Regions from separate parts of the Pseudarthrobacter sp. NPDC092202 genome, predicted to be linked through region 1. Evidence: riboswitches for the same ligand, from Rfam matches in the RefSeq annotation. Region 1 holds a riboswitch; each other region holds the start of a gene.
What was found. A riboswitch is a leader RNA that binds a small molecule or an ion and turns the genes downstream of it on or off. The one in region 1 is predicted to bind S-adenosylmethionine.

Region 1 (4,851 bases):
GAATCGGATCACCGTGAGGATCCCGCTGGGGGTTGCCCAGCTTCGCCGCTACGCGTTCTATGAAGGTGTCCGAGACGGCGTGCTCGAGCAGCTCCGCTTCATCGTGGACTTCGTCCCAGCTGTACCCCAGCTGCTGGACGAGGTAGGTCTCGATCAGGCGGTGCCGGCGCACCATGGAGAGCGCGAGCTGCAGGCCCGCGTCCGTGAGCCTGATGGCGCTGTACGGCTTGTGGTCCACCAGGCCCTGGTCCTTCAGCTTCCGGACCATCTCTGAGACGGATGAGTTCGCCACCCCCAAGCGCTGGGCCAGCTGGGAGGACGTGATGGGTTTGTCCTGCCATTCAGTGAAGGAATAGATGACCTTGACGTAGTCCTCAATGGAGGAGGAGGGCGCGCTGGTCTTCACAGGATCCAGCCTACCGGCTGCCCTTGCCCACACGGGGGCTGCCAGCCGCTCATGCCCTGACCGCCCGCCACGACAGCGTCAGGTACGGCAGCTCCAGTACCTCGTCCGGCCCGTGGCCGAGGTGGTCATGGAGGTACCAGTCAAGGTTCGCAAGCACCTTCGCCCGGGTGGCCTCACCAGCGCGCAGGTAATAGCTGCGGGATTTCGTCAGTTCCATCAGGTCTGCGGTTGTCACGGAGTCCTGCCAGTGCGTGACATGCTCCTCCAGCGCCTCAAACTCAGGTCCTATGAGCGGGCGGTGGCCGGGTTTGTAGACATCCCCGGCATGCATGATCCTGGACAGGCGGTGGACCCAGGAAACCGACGTGTCCAGCTGGTTCCAGACGAGTCCCAGTGTTCCGTGAGGGCGGAGGACGCGGGCAAGTTCCGTGCTCGCCCTCAACGCGTCGCACCAGTGCCAGGCCTGGGCTACGGTAACGACGTCGAAGGCCTCGTCGGGCAGGCCAGTCGCCTCTGCGGTGCCAAGGACAGCTGTGGCGGCAGGATAGTGCTCGGCCAACTGCCTGAGCATGTCCGCTGAGGGGTCAACCGCCGTGACGGACAGCCCCATGCCCAGCAGCAGCTCAGTAAATTTGCCGGTGCCGGCGCCAACGTCGAGTGCATCGCGGGCCGCGGGAGTTACGAGCCAGCGCGCTGAGTCGGCAGGATACCCCGGCCGCACCTGCTGGTAGTGCTTGCCGCCGTCCTGGAAACTCAGGCCGAGCTCCCGGCGCCGGCCGTGATCCAGCCGTGGGCCACCCCGTGCCACGTGCGGCCTCCTTCATCCGGTACTTTTAGTTCCTCCGAATTTACCGCATGGGCCGCAGCAGGGCGCCAGCCGCAGGTCAGTCGTCGAGGCAGGGCGCGGCGCCGGCTGTTCCCGGGGTGTTGGGCGCCCAGTGGGGGTACGTACGGTTGTCATTGGCCGGAACCCAGCGGCCGGCGTCCACCACATAGTCCCAGCCCAGGCCCTTGCTCCGAAGGTCCCGGATGCCAGCCAGCAGCCGCTCCGCATCTTCCAGCCTTGAGCCGACGCCGAAGCTGGCCCGAAGGGAACCGGACGGAAGGCCCAGCCGCTTCAGCAGCGGGTGCGCGCAGAACCGGCCGTCGCGCAGGCCCACCCCGTGTTCGGCCGACAGGTAGGCGGCCACCAGGCCGGCGTCGTAGCCTTCAACGGAGAAGTTGACCACGCCAATCGTGTCGGTGTCCGGGTTGGTGTCCTTGAAGATCTGGTGGACCGTCACGCCGTCGATTTCCTGCAGCCCTTCCACCAGGTAGGAGCGGATGGCTGATTCGTGGGCGTGCCAGCGGTCCTGGTCCAGCTCCGCGATGACCTGCGTTGCACGGGCCAGCGTCGCCGCACCGAGCACGTTGGGTGATCCGCCCTCGTGGCGGGCCGGACCGGTTGCCCAGCTGACGCCGTCGAGCCTTGCTTCCTTGACGGCGCCTCCGCCTGCGAGGTGCGGTGTGCCGGCGTCGAGCCAGTCCGGCCGGCCGACCAGCACGCCGGCACCAAAGGGTGCGTACAGCTTGTGGCCCGAGAAGGCGAGGTAGTCGACGTCGTCCGCGGTGATGTTGACGCGCCGGTGCGGTGCCAGCTGGGCCGCGTCCACAGCGATCCGTGCCCCGTGCTCGTGCGCCAGCGCGGCAAGGGCGCGGATGGGGAGGATTTCGCCGGTGACGTTGGAAGCACCGGTCACGGCCAGCAGGCTGACGCCGCCCTGCTGCAGTTCCGCACGGACGGCGTCGATGGTTCCGGCAATGGTATCTGCTGCCACGATGCTGCGGTGGGGGACGCCCTGCCACGGAAGCAGGTTGGCGTGATGCTCAATATCGAGGTACAGGACGTCGCCGGCCGGCCGTCCATCGGTGGCCGGCAGGCAGCCCGCCAGCAGGTTCAGGGAGTCGGTGGTGTTCCGGGTGAAGATCACCGAATCATCCGGGCGGCCGCCTACGAAGTCGCGGACGATGGCACGGGCATTCTCGTAGACCGACGTGCTGATCTGGGAGGCGTAACCCGCACCGCGGTGGACGCTGGCGTAGAAGGGCAGGATCTCGTTGAGGTAGGCCGACACCACCGAGAGGGCGGGAGCGGACGCGCCATAATCCAGGTTGGCGTACCGGACGTGGCCGCCGTGGATCAGCGGAGCCTGGATCTCGGCACCGCTGACGGCAGCGAGCGGACGGCCTGCGGCGGCCTGCCACTGGTCGAAGAGCGCTGACGATTCCCGCGGAACGGCCTGATGCTGGAGAGCGGCCTTGCTGGAGAAAGCGGCGTTGGGGGAGACGGTGGCAGTTGTCACAGAGACCTCACTTCAAAACAGGACTCCGTGCAGGAATCCGCGCTTGCCGCATCCCTTCCGGACCGGCCTGGTCGTCACCCGGGGCACCCCACCGCGAATGGAGGGTTGCCGGCCAGCAAACCGGGGTTTTGCGCTGGCACTCGTGACCTGGTTAAGAGCGTAGAACATGGGCCGCGAAGGTTAAAAGCCCGCTGGAATGTTAAGGACTTTGTTACGCGCGGTTGAAAAGGGGCGGTTGAACCGAAGATCACGACGGCGGGCGCAGCCTTTCGGGGGCGTCCGCCGTCGATTGTTCGTAATGCCTGGACTAGAGCAGGTCGTCCAGGTTCGGGTTCAGGCGCCGCAGGACCTCCGAGTGGAGGATGGAATTCGTGGCCAGGGCGTTCCCGCCAAACGGACCGTCCTCGCCCTCCAGCGACGTAAAGCGGCCCCCCGCTTCCACCACGATGGGCACCAGCGCGGCCATGTCGTAGAGATTCAGCTCAGGTTCACAAGCGATGTCCACGGAACCTTCTGCCACCATGCAGTAGGACCAGAAGTCGCCAAAGGCACGGGTCCGCCACACGTCCTCGGTAAGCCCCAGGAATTCATCAAGGTTTCCACGTTCCTTCCAGCCGCCGAGGCTCGAGTAGGAGAGGGAAGCATCGGACAGGCTGGAAACATTGGACACCCGGAGGCGGGTTGCCGCGGCAAGGGAACGCCCCATGTAGGCTCCCATGCCCTTGGCGGCCCACCAGCGCTTGCCGAGGGCAGGCGCGCTGACCACGCCCACCACCGGTTCGCCCTCATCCACCAACGCGATCAGGGTGGCCCAGACCGGGACGCCCCGAACGAAGTTCTTGGTGCCGTCAATGGGGTCGATGATCCACCGCCGCGACCCATGCCCCGTACTGCCGAACTCTTCGCCGAGGACGGCATCGCGGGGACGGGAGCGGGAGAGCTGGCCACGGATGGCTTCCTCGGCTGCCTTGTCCGCATCGGTGACGGGCGTCAGGTCCGGCTTGGTCTCAATGTGGAGGTCCTGGGCCTTAAAGCGGCTCATGGTCTGGTCATCCACGGAATCGGCCAGGACATGGGCCAGGCGCAGGTCATCGTTGTAGCTCGAAGCGGGTTGGATCATGGTTCCAAACTACCGTCTGCGCGCCGTTCTGCCGGGAAGCGGGCCCGTCAGGTGACGCTGCCCAGTTCCTTGGCCTCCTGGGCTTCCATCCTCGGGTCCGTGCCGAGGAGGCGCCGCAGGGACCCCAGCCTCGCTGCTCCGGTGGGGCCGGCGTGCCCCGCACCAACCCATGCGTCCAGCCCGCAGTTGACCGCGGCGGCGGTGTGCTTGCATCCGCGCTCGCAGTCTTCAATGCCGGGGGAGAGGTCCGGGAAGGAACGGAGGATCCGGTCGGGATCCACGTGCGCCAGGCCAAAGGAGCGGATGCCGGGGGTGTCGATGATCCAGCTTCCGGACGGCGCGTCCGCGAGCTTCAGCGCAAGGGCCGACGACGACGTGTGCCGTCCGCGCCCCGTTACGGCGTTTACTCCGCCAGTAGCCCGTTCCGCCCCGGTCAGCGCGTTGACCATGGTTGACTTCCCAACACCGGAATGCCCAAGCATCACGGTGACCTTGCCGTCCAGGTGGCCGCGCATCTCGGCAACGGCGGAGATGTCCAGCCGGGCGGACAAGCCGTCATCCGAACGGGCATCAATGCCGGAAGCGCTGGCATCGGCGGTCCGGCTGATGATCACGGGAAAGTCCAGGTGGGTGTAGTTGGACAGCAGTTCCGCAGGGTCTTTGACGTCCGCCTTCGTGACCAGCAGGATCGGATCGATGCCGGCGTCGTACGCGGCCACCAGGGCACGGTCGATAAAGCCGGTCCGTGGTTCAGGATTGGCTGCTGCCACCACAATCACCAACTGGTCGGCATTGGCCACCACTGCCCGTTCAACGGGGTCCGTGTCGTCGGCGCTGCGCCGCAGCAGGGTCCTGCGGTCCTGGATTTTTACCAGGCGCGCCAGGGTGTCCGGCTCCCCGGAGACGTCGCCGACCAGCGAGACGAAGTCTCCTGCGACTACCGGATTCCGGCGGAGTTCCCGGGCCCGGGCAGCAATGACTAT
Region 2 (4,851 bases), on a different contig from region 1:
GGGGAAAGCGAAGAAGCCCCAGGTTCCGGCGAGGATTGCACCGGCCATGTAGACCGGGCGGCGTCCCAGGGAATCCGACATCTTGCCCACCAGCGGGACTGCGCAGAAGTGGATGAAGTGTGCCACCAGCAGGAGGAGCAGGATGCGGGATGTGTCCGTCTGCACAACCACTTTCAGGTAGGTGATGGAGAACGTGACAACAAGGTAGTAGAGGATGTTCTCCGCGAAGCGCAGGCCCATGGCGGTGAATACGCCGCGCGGGTACCGGCGGAAGACCTCGGCCACACCGTAGCCCTTGTTCTCGACGGTGACTTCCTTGCGGGCCTCCAGGAAGATCGGCGCGTCCTGGACTTTGGTGCGGATGTAGTAGCCGATGATGACGATCACTGCGGAGAGCCAGAAGGCTACGCGCCAGCCCCAGCCGAGGAAGGCTTCGGGGGAAAGGGTGGAGGAGAGGGTGAACAGCACGGCCGTGGCGAGCAGGTTGCCCATGGGGACGGCGGACTGCGGCCAGCTGGACCAGAAACCGCGGGACTTGTTCGGGCTGTGCTCGGCGACGAGCAGCACAGCGCCGCCCCACTCGCCGCCTACTGCGAAGCCCTGGACGAAGCGCAGGAACACCAGCAGGGCAGGGGCCCAGTAGCCGATCTGCGCAAATGTGGGCAGGCAGCCCATGAGGAAGGTGGCAACACCCACCAGGATGATGCTCAGCTGCAGCAACTGCTTGCGGCCGAACTTGTCGCCAAAGTGGCCGAAGACGATGCCACCGATGGGGCGGGCAACGAAGCCGACGGCGTAGGTGACGAAGGCTGCAATGATGCCGTCCAGCTCTGTTCCGGAGTTGGGGAAGAACAGCTTGCCGAACACCAGGGTGGCGGCGGAGGCGTAAAGGAAGAACTCGTACCACTCAACCACGGTGCCGGCCATGGAGGCCGTGACGACTTTCTTCAGGCCGGAGGCCTTGACATCGGTTTCCTCGGGCCGCCGCGCGGCGGACTTTTCCGTACTCATTGATGAACTCCTTCGGCGTCTTCTTCGACACCACTGGGACAGGCTGTGGCGGATACGTGTGATTTTGGCCACGAACCGCCGGGTCCCAACGAGTATGGTCCGCCTGAACGCCAAGCTCAACGGCGAATCATGCAGAGGCTATCTGCATAAATGCACATCCACTTGCCCGCGAACCTCGGTTTTAGTCCGAGAGATGTGCCCTGAGCTGGTGGCCCAGCTGGCCTATTTCCGTCAGGAAGCCGTCATGGCCTATCGGCGCTGTGATGAGGTGCACGTCCACTTCTCCGGGGAGGGCTGCGGCAAGTTCGCGGGACTGGGCCGGGAAGTAGAGGCGGTCCGAGTCCACGGCTGCCACGAAGAAACGCGCACCTGACCGCGCCAGGGTCTCGGGAAGCGGCCCCCTACCCCGGCAGATGTCGTGGCTCATCAGGGCCTCGGTGATGGCGATGTAGCTGTTGGCATCAAACCGCCGGACCAGCTTGTTCCCCTGGTGGTCCAGGTAGCTTTCCACCTGGTAGCGGCCTCGGTTGGCCAGGACCCCGCCCTGCAGGGGTGACTCCGGAGCCTGGGGTGCGCGGCCAAACCTGCCTTCCAGTTCCGCCGCGGAGCGGTAGGTGATGTGCGCAATCCGCCGGGCCAGGGCCAGGCCATCCTCGGGAAAGGGGCCGCGGTAGTAATCGCCCCCGTTGAAATTCGCATCCTGGCGGATCGCCAGGGTCTGTGCCTGGGCAAAGGCAATCTGCTCGGCTGTGCTGGCAGCGCCGATGGAGATCACTCCGCAGCGCTGCACCCGTTCGGGGAAGGTGATGGCCCACTCCAGGGCGCGGGCTCCGCCCATGGAACCGCCCAGCACCGCAAACCAGCTCTTGATTCCCAGCTTGTCGGCCAGCCGGGCCTCCGCCACAGTGCTGTCCCGCAGCGTGACCAGGGGAAACCGGGATCCCCAGGGAGTCCCGTCCGGTGCCGGCGAGGACGGCCCCGTGGACCCGTAGCAACCGCCCACAATGTTGATGGACACTACAAAAAAGCGGTCCGTGTCCACCGGTGCACCCGGCCCGGCCAGCTGCTCCCACCAGCCCGGTTCATCGGTATCGCCACGGGTCACGTGGGTACTGCCGGTCAGTGCGTGCTCGATCAGGACGGCATTGCTGGCGTCCGCGTTGAGGGTGCCCCAGGTTTCGTAGGCCAGCGTGACGTCCGGCAGGTAGCCGCCGGCTTCAAGTTCCAGTCCCCCAATGGAGGCATAGCGGACTATTCCGTGTCCGGAAACGGTGGTACGGGCGACGGTAACCGTCATGGCAAGACCTCTTCTTACGCGCTTGCCTGCCGTCGAATGACCGGCAGGCCAGGTCTTCACCCGGGGCACCCCACCGCGGAAGGAGGGTTGCCGGCCAGCAAGCCGGGGCTGTCACTGGCACTCATGACCTGGTTCGAGTGTACGAAACAGCACCCGCCTGCCGCCAAGAGTGTGACTGGTTGTGACGGTCCCGGGCCCGGCAGGCACGCCCGCCCGGCCCGGGACCCCGCCGTCGGCCCTTGCTCCTGCTCAGGCGCCCGTGGCCGCCTTGGCGGCACGGAAGCCCGCTTCCAGGTCGGCCAGGATGTCATCGATGTGTTCGATTCCCACAGACAACCGGACCAGGCCGGGCGTTACCCCGGCCACCGCCTGCTGCTCCGGGGAGAGCTGGCTGTGGGTGGTCGACGCGGGATGGATGACAAGGGAGCGGACGTCACCGATGTTGGCCACATGGGAGTGCAGTTCGAGCGCGTCCACGAAGCGCTTGCCGGCCTCCGCCCCGCCGGCGAGGTTGAAGGACACGATCGCGCCCGTGCCCTTGGGGCCATATTTGCGGCCCCTCTCGTACCAGGGGCTGGAGGGCAGCCCCGCGTAGGCGACCGATTCGACGTCGTCACGCGCTTCCAGCCACTGCGCCACGTCCAGGGCGTTGGCAACGTGACGCTCCACGCGCAGGCTCAACGTTTCCAGCCCCTGGGCAATGAGGAAGGCGTTGAACGGGGAGACGGCGGAACCAAGGTCCCGGAGCAGCTGGACGCGCGCTTTGAGGATGTAGGACAGGTTGGCGCCCAGGGCACCGTCCTTGCCGAGGTCGCGGGCGTACACCAGCCCGTTGTAGGTGGGGTCCGGGGTGTTGAAGCCCGGGAACTTCGCCGGGTCCTTGCCGAAGTCGAACTTCCCGGAGTCCACGATCACGCCGGCAATGGCGGAACCGTGGCCGCCCAGGTACTTGGTTGCCGAATGGATCACGATGTCCGCTCCCCATTCCAGCGGCCGGATCAGGTACGGGGTGGACAGGGTGTTGTCCACAATGAGGGGCACCCCGGCATCGTGGGCCACCTGGGAGATACCTTCTATGTCCAGGACGTCCTGGCGGGGGTTGGAGACCACTTCCCCGAAAAAGAGCTTGGTGTTGGGCTGCACGGCGTCGCGCCACTGCTCCAGGTTGTCCGGGTCCGCCACGAAGGTGACCGAAATGCCGAACTTCTTCAGGGTATGGGCAAAGAGATTGTAGGTTCCGCCGTAAAGGCTGGGGCTTGCGACGATATGGTCGCCGGCTTCCGCGATGTTCAGGACAGCGAAGGTTTCTGCGGCCTGGCCTGAGCTGAGCAGCAGTGCCCCGAGCCCGCCTTCAAGGCTGGCGATCCGCTGTTCCACGGCTTCCTGGGTGGGGTTGCCGATGCGGGTGTAGATAGGTGCCAGTTCAGCAAGGGCGAAACGGTTGGCGGCGCTCTCGGCGCTGGGGAACACGAAGGACGTGGTCTGGTAGATAGGGAGTGCACGGGCGCCCGTGGCACTGTCCGGCTCCTGGCCTGCGTGGATCTGGCGGGTTTCGAATGACCATCCGTTGGACATCTAAGGCTCCTTTGACTGGGCCCGGCATGCTCAAAGCACCGCGGGCCGCGCTTGCTGTCCGGCCTTTGCCGGACAGCCAGGTCCTCACCCGGGGCACCCCACCGCGGAAGGAGGGTTGCCGGCCAGCAAGCCGGGGCTTGGTGCTGGCGCTCATGACCTGAGCCCAGTGTAGGAACAGCATGTGCCCGCCGCCATGAGTGTGACCGGTTGTGACTTCCCCGCCCTCCTGCGGGACGCACCCCGCCGGACGCAGCGCTGGGAGGCACCGTATGTTGATCTCCCAAGGTTCCGCAGAAGATGCGCAGGATTGCGCGAAGTTTGGCCGTTTGCCACCGGTCCCCCGTTAGATTTGAGCCGGGAACCCGTCTCATCGCCTTTCAGCTTCCATACCAAAGGAACACTTCAGTTGCCCCAGTTCTCTCGCCTGGCACGTCGCACCGTCCTGCTCTCCGCCGTCGCCCTCTGCTCAGGCGCGGTGGCAGCCGGTCCCTGGCCGGCATCCGCAGCACACGCCGCTCCTTCTGCCGCTGCTGACGATGGCGGCCGCTACCTTGTGCAATTCGCTCCGGGCAAGGACGTCGCGGCCGAGGCGGCAGCCCTCCGCGCCCAGGGAATCGGCGTCAACAGAACATTTACGAAGGCGGTGAAGGGCGCGGCCATCGAGGCCAGCCCGGGGCAGGCTGCCGCCCTGCTGCGCTCAGGCCGGGCCGCAACAGTGGAGCCGGACCACGCTGTCACGGTCTCCGAGGTGCAGCGTAACGCGCCGTGGGGCCTCGACCGGATCGATCAACAGGCGCTGCCCCTCTCCGGCTCCTACACACCTGCCGCCTCCGGCCAGGGCGTCAGCGCCTACGTAGTGGATACCGGGATCCTCGCATCCCATGCCGATTTCGGCGGCCGGGTCAGCGCCGGATGGACAGCAAAGGCTGACGGCCTGGGATCAAGCGACTGCAACGGCCATGGCACGC
Region 3 (4,851 bases), on a different contig from region 1:
CACAGCGTCCAAGCGGATCCTGCAGCGGGCAGGGTTCCGGGAGATTGGGGTTGCGCCGCAATACCTGAAGATCGCAGGCCGGTGGCAGGACCATCTGCTCCACCAGCTGATCCTGCCGCAGCCATGAGTGAGTTCAGATAAGCCTCCGCGGAGGTCGCGTCCTTAGGTGGGGATGATTTTGAAGAGGAACCGGGTCCGCACCATCACCCAGAGGAGCCCGAGGACTACGGCATAAGCGAGCGTGTTGACCAGGATGTTTCCCTGCTGGAGGGCAGGGATATTGGCAACGACGGCTATGAGCACCACATGCATGATGAACACATAGAGGGTGGCGCGGCCCAGGGGGACCAGGAACCAGCCCAGGGCGCGCTGCACCGGCTTCCAGTACGCGGTGAGGAAGGCATAGGCCGCCACCACCAGGACCAGGACGTTCAGCAGCCGGCCCGGAGCGAGGTAGGTGCGTCCGAAGAACAGGTCATACATGGCCCGGTACGCGGTGTCCGGGATGATCGCCAGGCGGACGTCAAACCCGTTGGCCAGGTACGGATTGCCCCATGACAGGAAGGCAAACGCGAAGGCCAGGGCGGTGCAGGCCGCAACCGCCCAGGGGTGCGCTGAAAGCCAGGCCACGATCCTCCGCCGGTGGAACCCGGCCGCCAGGCCGACGACGAACAGCACCTGCCACACCAGCAGGGGAAATGAATCCTCGAACTGCGACGGCAGGATCCGGAAGCGCGTCACCGTACCCGCCGCGTACACGGCCAGCGATGCCGCCAGCACCCACACGGCTTTACCGCGGTTGAGGGCCGCGAGGATCAGGGGGCTGGCCAGCAGCAGCACCACGTACAGGCCCATCACGTTGAACTGCCACGGCCCGAACTGGAGCAGCAGGATGGCGGGAAGAACCTGTGGCGGCACGGGGAACTGGAACAGCGTTTCCATGCCTGCATAGAGGTCGTAGCTGCGGCCGGCACCTTCGTGCCCTGCACCGCCCGTGCCCTGGTCCACGAAGGTCGTGAGCGCATCTGTCCGGAACACCGGCAGCAGCGACAAGAGGAAGACGCCCACCAGCACCACCAGCGCCGTCAGGTAGAGCTTTCCTGCCCGGCGCGAAGTAAGGTCCACCACCGTTCCAAAGTCGTCCTTCGCCCTGGGCCCATAGACCATGCCCACCACCAGCCCGGAGAACAGGACAAACAGCTCGGCGCCCGAAACAAAGCCCACCGCCTCCTGGGTCAGGAGCTGGAACAGCGACACCAGGCCCAGGTGGTTCACCACCACAAAGACGATGGCAAGGCCACGGAGCAGGTCCACGCGGGAGTCCCTGCTGGACGGGTCGCTGTAGCCCCAGGCCGTGACCGCACCGACTTTGGCGGGGAGTTGCCACAGTGCCACCAGGAGGATGAGGAGGGCCGCCCCCACGCTCCAGGCGGCCGCCCCGGACAGCGTGTTGGACCTGACGAACGATGCACCTGGGGCGACATCGGTAACCGGCCCCGTCACCACCGGGGATCCCTCAAGCCGGGTGCGGGCAGCCTCGGCAATCCCCGCGTTTCCGGTGAGGCGCCAGTCGATACTGGCCACACCCGTGTCCCGTGTACTGGTGCGTTCGTCCCAGACCACCGCGCCCGTCATCGCGAAACCGGCTGATCCGGCAACTTCCAGGACCTGGCCCCACCAGCTGTCCTTGATCTCCGCTTCCGCGGCACCTCCGGCGGACGGGCTGTAAAAGGCCGAAGTCTGCAGCATCAAGGGCTTGTCCCGCCCCGCCGCATACGTCCCGTAGAAGTTTTCCCCGCCGGAGGCCGTCAGCATCTCCTGCAGCTCACCGGCGCGGGGAACGGTGTTGACCGCGGTGCCCCCTGCAGTGTCATCGTGGTAGGCCGTCAAGCCCACCCAGTCCACGGCGTCGTCCCCGGGGTAGTAGGGTTCGTAGGCTTTGTCCGAGCCGTTCCAGGCGCCGTCGCCGTTGGTGTCCAACAGGGAGAACCCCTCGGTTCCGGGCGCGGGCGCGTTCCGGTTCCGTTCGAAGGGATAGTCCCTGCCCAAATACGGTTCCCACACCATGGCATAACCGCCGGCGGTCCCGGCCGCCCGGAAAGCCGCTGTCACCGCCTGGAATGACTGCCGGTAGGCGGCCGGCTGCTGGCCCCACTCCACCCAGCTGGCATTCATGTCCGGAGCGAAGCGGATGAGCAGCTGGCCTTTAGAGTCACCTTTTATCCGGCGCACTTCCCCGGCAAAAGCTGCAGCGGCGTCAGGGGTGACCTGGTCCAGCGGGACAACAGGCCTTACCGTGAGCATCGCATCGGCGCCCTGTCCGGCGGATTGTTCCAGGAAGCCCCGGATGTCGCTCTCTTCCGAGGCGCGGAAGGGGAAGGTGATGTCGTGTCCGAAGATCGCGGGGGATGCCCCGAGCCGCTCGGAGAAGCCCCCGGCGGTGTCCTCTCCCCATTCGAGGACTGCGCCCAGCAGCGGCTTGCCTTCCTCCGGGAGGTTTCGGGCCGCCTGCGCCGGCCCGGCGGGCACCACCACGGCCAGGACGGCCATCAGCGCGGCGGCGAGGACGGCAGCCATCCGGTGGAGGGGCCGCGGGCGGCCGCTCGGGGCGGGACGTGCGGGAGCGGATAGCGTGCTGATGAGACCCCCCAGGGACTTATTCCTCAAGTGACGGGGCGGCGCCCCTGGACAAACTTTATCCGGGCTGGCGCTGGTGGCAGGCACCTGGCACCTGCATGCCCAAGGTGGCGCCGCCGTCGTACGTTGAACGGACGTGGCGCATGCATCTTTGGTGCCGTGCCTCCGCACAGCATCCTTCAGTTACGCAACATGACGACGACGGCGGTGCGGCGGTGCGCGGCAAGTGTTACGTTTTTGGGGAGTAATGAGTACCGGCGCCAAGCCCTGACTGGCCGGTCGGCAACCCTCCTTCCACGGCGGGGTGCCTCAGGTGAATACTCGGCATATCGACCATTCGAGCTGCAAGCGTGAGAGAAGGAGATCCGTCGTGTCTGACGCACCTGCCCCTGAAGAAAAACTGTCCTACCGCCTCATCAGCGGCCCGGACAACCGTGAATTCTGCGAGCGGATCTCGAACGCCCTGGCGGAAGGCTATGTGCTGCACGGCAGCCCCGCCGCAACCTTCAACGGCACCAGCGTGATCGTGGCACAGGCCGTGGTCCTGCCGGCAGCCATCGCCTCGGCAGACGCCGCAGTGGCGGATGCCGTGGATGACCTCGAGTCCGCAGGCGACGACCTTGAGTTCGACGGCGAGGGCCACGCATGAGCTACGCAGGAGACCTGACGCCGCAGGAGGCCTGGGACAAGCTGGCACAAGGCGCCATCCTGGTGGACGTACGCACCGAGGGCGAATGGGCCCACATCGGGATCCCGGACACCAAGGCAACAGAGAACGATCCGCTGTTCATCCAGTGGACCTTCCCCGGGGGCATTCCAAACCCTGACTTCATCAACGACCTCAACCAGCAGGCGCCCGAAGACCGGGCAACTGAACTGGTGTTCCTGTGCCGCTCCGGCCAGCGGTCCATCGCGGCGGCCATAGCGGCCACCCAGGCCGGCTTCACCTCCTACAACGTGCTGGAGGGCTTTGAAGGCGACCCCGACCGCTTCGGCGAACGCACCGTCAACGGCTGGAAGAACCGCGGCCTGCCAACAAACCTGGGAAAGATCTAAGTGACCTTCAACGAAGACGCCGCCGGCTGGAGCCCCGATACCCAGGCCGTGCGCGGCGGCCTGGACCGCACCAACTTCCAGGAAACCAGTGAAGCCATTTTCCTGAATTCAGGGTTCGTGTACGAATCTGCCGCCGCCGCCGAGCGCGCCTTCACGGGCGAGGACGAGCGTTTTGTCTACTCCCGCTACGGCAACCCTTCCGTGGCAACGTTCCAGGAGCGGCTCCGCCTCCTGGAAGGAACAGAGGCGTGCTTTGCCACCGCGTCCGGAATGTCGGCCGTGTTCACCGCCCTGGGTGCCCTGCTCGGTGCCGGCGACCGTGTAGTGGCCGCCCGTTCGCTGTTCGGGTCCTGCTTCGTGATCCTGAACGAAATCCTGCCGCGGTGGGGCGTGGAGACGGTCTTCGTTGACGGACCGGACCTGGAGCAGTGGCGCGAGGCCCTGTCCCAGCCCACTACCGCCGTCTTCTTCGAATCGCCGTCCAATCCCATGCAGGAGATCGTGGACATCGCGGCGGTCAGCGAACTGGCTCACGCGGCCGGGGCGACCGTCGTCGTCGACAACGTTTTTGCCACTCCCCTGCTGCAGCGCTGCGGGCAGTTTGGCGCGGACGTCATTGTCTACTCCGGGACCAAGCACATCGACGGCCAGGGCCGGGTGCTCGGCGGGGCAATCCTGGGCACCAAGGAGTTCATCGAGGGCCCCGTGAAGCAGCTGATGCGGCACACCGGCCCGGCATTGTCCGCCTTCAACGCCTGGGTCCTCACCAAGGGCCTGGAAACCATGGCGCTGCGTGTTAACCATTCCTCGGCCACCGCGCTGCGGCTCGCGGAGTGGCTGGAGGAACAGCCGGCCGTCAGCTGGGTGAAGTATCCGCTGCTGAAGTCCCACCCGCAGTATGAGCTGGCAGCAAAGCAGATGAGTGCCGGCGGCACGGTCCTCACCCTGGAGCTGGCTCCCTCCGGGGGCCGCTCGGGGAAGGAAGCCGCCTTCGCGCTGCTGGACGGCCTGCGGATCATCGACATCTCCAACAACCTCGGGGACGCCAAGTCCCTCATCACCCACCCGGCCACCACCACGCACCGCGCCATGGGGCCGGAGGGGCGGGCCGCTATTGGCCTGAGCGACGGCGTTGTTCGGCTTTCCGTTGGCCTGGAG

Region 2: another riboswitch for S-adenosylmethionine. It lies ahead of ACIQF4_RS15495 (homoserine O-acetyltransferase); the one in region 1 lies ahead of ACIQF4_RS02350 (aminotransferase class V-fold PLP-dependent enzyme).
Region 3: another riboswitch for S-adenosylmethionine. It lies ahead of ACIQF4_RS10080 (DUF1737 domain-containing protein); the one in region 1 lies ahead of ACIQF4_RS02350 (aminotransferase class V-fold PLP-dependent enzyme).

Annotation. Positions count from the first base shown of each region.
Region 1 is NZ_JBIVRG010000001.1:494,898-499,748, forward strand. It holds gene ACIQF4_RS02340 (metal-dependent transcriptional regulator) at 1-406, opposite strand, end outside; gene ACIQF4_RS02345 (class I SAM-dependent methyltransferase) at 456-1,214, opposite strand; gene ACIQF4_RS02350 (aminotransferase class V-fold PLP-dependent enzyme) at 1,291-2,748, opposite strand; SAM riboswitch class IV at 2,783-2,896, opposite strand; gene hisN (histidinol-phosphatase) at 3,056-3,868, opposite strand; gene rsgA (ribosome small subunit-dependent GTPase A) at 3,916-4,851, opposite strand, start outside.
Region 2 is NZ_JBIVRG010000010.1:160,737-165,587, forward strand. It holds gene ACIQF4_RS15490 (MFS transporter) at 1-1,011, opposite strand, end outside; gene ACIQF4_RS15495 (homoserine O-acetyltransferase) at 1,193-2,308, opposite strand; SAM riboswitch class IV at 2,322-2,437, opposite strand; gene ACIQF4_RS15500 (bifunctional o-acetylhomoserine/o-acetylserine sulfhydrylase) at 2,558-3,883, opposite strand; SAM riboswitch class IV at 3,926-4,041, opposite strand; gene ACIQF4_RS15505 (S8 family serine peptidase) at 4,290-4,851, shown strand, end outside.
Region 3 is NZ_JBIVRG010000005.1:39,349-44,199, reverse strand. It holds gene ACIQF4_RS10090 (GNAT family N-acetyltransferase) at 1-127, shown strand, start outside; gene opgC (OpgC domain-containing protein) at 163-2,577, opposite strand; SAM riboswitch class IV at 2,881-2,994, shown strand; gene ACIQF4_RS10080 (DUF1737 domain-containing protein) at 3,008-3,286, shown strand; gene ACIQF4_RS10075 (rhodanese-like domain-containing protein) at 3,283-3,693, shown strand; gene ACIQF4_RS10070 (O-succinylhomoserine sulfhydrylase) at 3,694-4,851, shown strand, end outside.